2 regions of the Sphingomonas sp. CFBP 13728 genome follow, and region 1 is predicted to be linked to the other one. Evidence: riboswitches for the same ligand, from Rfam matches in the RefSeq annotation. Region 1 holds a riboswitch; the other holds the start of a gene.

Region 1 (2,196 bases):
CTCTGAGATCGAGCCCCGCCGCGCGCGACAGTGCGTTGATCGCCGCGCCGCCATGTTCGAAATTGGCCACCATCTGCGCGGTGACGGAGGCCGGAAACGCACTGACGCCGCGGTCAACGATGCCGTGATTACCCGCGAAGATCACCACCCGGCCGCGATCGAGCCGCGGGCGTTCGTGGCCCTGCCAGCCGGCCATGAAGACGGCAATATCTTCCAACCGCCCGAGCGAACCCGGCGGTTTGGTCAATTGCCCCTGACGCGACACCGCCGCCGATCGAGCGGCTTCGTCCGGCTGCGGCAACGCGCGCAAGGATGACAGAAATGCCCCGGCCGTCGGAAAAAACGTCATTCCACGACGAACCCGGCAGGCGGCGTGCGCGTGATGAAGTGGCCCTTCACCCCCTGCGGCCATTGCTTGAACGGCACCTGCCCGAACGCGCTCTCGCCGTAGAGCCGCGCGTAATCGAGGATCGCGCGCGCGGCGTCTTCGGTGGGCTCGAACCGGCCGAGCACATAGCCGACCTTAGCAGGTGCGCGCAGATGGATCGTGCAGAAATCCTGGCAGGCGAACAGACACGGCATCTCCTGCACAGCGACGTCGGCATAGGCCGGGTCGCTCGCCTGAACCGCCTTCAGTGCGCTGACGAGCCGTGCGCCGCCGCGCTGGCCCTGCTCGTCGTCGCGGGCATCGGTGGAATGGCGACACGTGTTGCACGCGACCACCGCGACGCCGTCTTCGACCGGCTTCAGCATGTCCGACCTCGGACGATCTCAAAATGATGTGAACTTGGCATAGAAACCCCTTCGGACAGTCGATCCCGCACCACGCGAAGGGCGAAGGCGCATGCCTCCAGCCTCCGCGCGACGCGAAGCGATGTCGTCGCTCGGGGTGTTACCCGTCCGTTCGGCGCACCCTGGCCGGACGAAAGACGACCGCGACGGGCAGGTCTCCTGGCTCGCGGGTCAACGCCGTCCGCACCGCCTTCTCGGGAACATCCCAATGGCATGAGGCACGATGGCTCGCCGCGTACAGTTGCAAGGGCAGCCGGGTGTTTCCCGTTCCCATTTTCATCCCCCTCCGCGCGAGCATCGGGGGAACCTGTCGCGGAGGGAGCGATAGGCGGGAGGAAGACACGGCGCAAGACACGGCTACGTCGGTTAGAAGTCCGCCAGCCGTCCCCACGCCCTCCCGTCATCCTGACGAAAGTCAGGACCCAGGGTAACGGGCGGTGGCCTTCGTGGCTCTGGATCCTGACTTTCGTCAGGATGACGGACGGTGGTTGTTTTGGGCCGCACAGTACGGAGCCGCCTAGAACTCCACCCCCGCCTGCGCCTTCACTCCCGACCGGAACGGATGCTTCACCTGCGTCATCTCGGTTACAAGGTCCGCCATCTCGATCAGCGCGTCCGGCGCGTTCCGCCCGGTCGCCACGACATGTGTCATCTCGGGCTTCGCGGCCAAAACCGCAAGAACCTCGTCGACCGGCAGATACTCATACCGCAACACGATGTTCAGCTCGTCCGCCACCACCATCGCATAGGACGGATCCGCAACCATCCGCTTCACCTCGTCCCAAGCCTCCCGCGCCACCGCGATATCGCGCGCGCGATCCTGCGTGTCCCAGGTGAACCCCTCCCCCATCGGCTTGAACTCGCACAGCGCGGGGAACGCGTCGAACACCGCCTTCTCACCGGTCGTCATCGCGCCCTTGACGAACTGCACCACGCCGACCTTCCGCCCATGCCCGATCATCCGCACCGCCATGCCGAACGCGGCGGTCGACTTGCCCTTGCCCTTGCCGGTGTGGACGATGATCAGCCCCTTTTCGATCGTCTTGCTGGCGACAATCTTATCGTGGACCTCCTTGCGCTTGGCGCTCTTGGCATTCTGTTCTTCGTCGGTCCGCATGATTAAGTCCTCTCGTGCACCCGATGGCGGATCGCGCCGCGCGGCGCTAGAGCGACCGACATGCTCCGCATCACCGACCTCAAGCTGCCGCTCAACCACGCTGACGAAGCGCTCCCCGCCGCAATCCGCGACCGCCTGCGCGTCACCCCGCGCGACCTGATCCGCTACACCATCGCGAGACGCGCGCACGATGCCCGCGACAAGATGGACATCCAGCTCGTCTATTCGGTCGACGTCACGCTGAAGAACGAGGACACCGTCCTCACGCGTTTCCGCAAGGATCGCCA
Region 2 (2,196 bases), 1.4 Mb from region 1:
ACGGTTTGCGTCCGGCGCAGACCCCGCGCGACCAGGTGTCGGGGACGATCGACTGGCGACACGACGCGGCGGCGCTGTCGCTGACGGTGCGGCATATTGGCCGGCAGTTCGATGACGACCAGAACACGCGGGTGCTCGATCCGGCGACGACGCTGGACGCGTATGCGGCGTTGCCGATCCTGCGCTCGCTGGTCGCCGAGGTGCGCGGGGAGAATTTGTTCAACGAGCGCGTCGAGGCAGGGATCAGCGGCGCGAACATCGTCGAGCGCGCCACGCCGCGAACGATCTGGGTGGGGCTGCGCTACGGGCTTCGGTGATATGCTCCCTGCCAAGGAAAACGAAGACAGCATGTTTCCCCGCGAAGGCGGGGACCCAGACTGGGATCCCGCCTTCGCGAGAGAGCAATGTCGGGGAGCGTTTCGTTTGGTAAGAACCACCACCCCGGCGGAGGCCGGGGCCCAATTGGAAAGGTGGCAATAACGACCCACCGCGCTCCGTTATCGCCGCTCCCCAATTGGGCCCCGGCCTCCGCCGGGGTGGTGCGATAGCCGGTCAGCGCGCCTACCCTAGCAATGCGACTTCTCTTGGCGGGGTCGGGATAGGCCCCGCGTTGACCCGTGTCTGGCGCACGACTAATGCCGCACTCGTGAAGGGTTCCCGGCGACGGGATCAAAAGGGAAGTCGGTGCGCGGATATGTCCGCAAGACCGGCGCTGTACCCGCAACTGTGACCGGATAGCGGCCACCCCGATATGCCACTGGGTTTCGACTTGGGAAGGCGGGGTGGGCGCGGCGACCCGGAAGCCAGGAGACCTGCCTGTCACGGTCGATCCACTGCGCGGGCGGGTGTCCGGTGCGGACGAGTGCTCCGGTATAGCCGGGTTTCCTCGAGCGAGAGACGTCTGGCCGCCCGGCGAATGGTCGCTGGCGGTTCCGTTTAGGACGCAGCCGATGACGAAATTCTTCCTTCTCCTGAGTGCCGCGGCGATCGCCGCGCCCGCCTACGCACAGGACATTCCCGACCCCGATGCCCCCGAGCTCGTCGTCACCGCGACCCGCGCTGCGCAACCGCTGAGCGAGATCGGCCAAGCCGTGACCGTGATCGACCGCGCAGAGATCGAGCGCCGCCAGACCACCGTCGTATCCGACCTGCTCGCGACCACGCCGGGCGTTACGGTCACGCGCAACGGCACGGTCGGCGCGCTGACCAGCGTCCGCATCCGCGGTGCCGAGGCGGACCAGACGCTCGTTGTGATCGACGGCGTGCGCGTCAACGATCCGTCGTCGACCGGCGGCGGCTTCAACTTCGGCAATCTCCTGTCGAGCTCGGTCGAGCGGATCGAGATTCTGCGCGGCCCGAACTCGGTGCCTTGGGGCAGCCAGGCGATCGGCGGCGTCGTCAACATCATTACCGCCGCGCCGACCGAAGGCGTCCAAGCGCGCGCCAACGCCGAGTACGGCTATGCCGACAGCGTGTTCGCGAGCGCGGGCGTGTCGGGCAAGTCGGGGCCGGTGTCCGGATCGCTGACCGGCGGATATCTGCGCACCGACGGTATCTCGTCCGCAGCCAGCGGCACCGAGCGCGACGGCTATCGCCAATATGGCGCAACCGGGCGGGTCAGCGTCGAGTTCGCGCCGGGCATCGGCCTCGACCTGCGCGGCTATTTCGCGGACAGCCGTGTCGAGATCGACGACGGTTTCGACCCGAAGACGTTCGTGGTCGCGGACAGCCTTGCCTACGGCACCACGCAGGAGCTGTACGGCTATGCTGGCCTACATGCGAACCTCGCCGACGGTCGGTTCAACAACCGCGTGGCGTTCACGATCGCCGACATCAACCGCGACAATTTCACCAAGCCCGGTGGCGACATATCGTTCATTGGCCGTGGCCGTAGCGAGCGCTACGAGTATCAGGGCGACTTCCGTCCGATTGATCAGGTCCGCGTCGTCGCAGGCGTCGAACGCGAGAACAGCCGCTTCAACGACGGCTTCACCTTCGCGGACACCGGCATCACCAGCGTCTACGGCCAGGTGATCGTCAAGCCGCTCGACATCCTCACGATCACCGGCGGCATCCGCAACGACGATCACGACGATTTCGGCAGCCACACGACGTTTGGCGCGAACGCCGCGCTGGCGTTGCGGACCGGCACGACGATCCGCGCGAGCTATGGCGAGGGCTTCAAGGCGCCAACCT

The links. A riboswitch is a leader RNA that binds a small molecule or an ion and turns the genes downstream of it on or off. The one in region 1 is predicted to bind cobalamin.
Region 2: linked by a shared signal. The riboswitch ahead of IFT67_RS06735 (TonB-dependent receptor plug domain-containing protein) and the one ahead of IFT67_RS00455 (DUF1636 domain-containing protein) in region 1 are both predicted to bind cobalamin.

The regions. Positions count from the first base shown of each region.
Region 1 covers NZ_JACYUS010000001.1:113,338-115,533, reverse strand. The annotation lists gene cobT (nicotinate-nucleotide--dimethylbenzimidazole phosphoribosyltransferase) at 1-349, opposite strand, end outside; gene IFT67_RS00455 (DUF1636 domain-containing protein) at 346-753, opposite strand; cobalamin riboswitch at 925-1,118, opposite strand; gene cobO (cob(I)yrinic acid a,c-diamide adenosyltransferase) at 1,310-1,909, opposite strand; gene IFT67_RS00445 (NAD(P)/FAD-dependent oxidoreductase) at 1,970-2,196, shown strand, end outside.
Region 2 covers NZ_JACYUS010000001.1:1,495,254-1,497,449, reverse strand. The annotation lists gene IFT67_RS06740 (TonB-dependent receptor) at 1-317, shown strand, start outside; cobalamin riboswitch at 635-834, shown strand; gene IFT67_RS06735 (TonB-dependent receptor plug domain-containing protein) at 951-2,196, shown strand, end outside.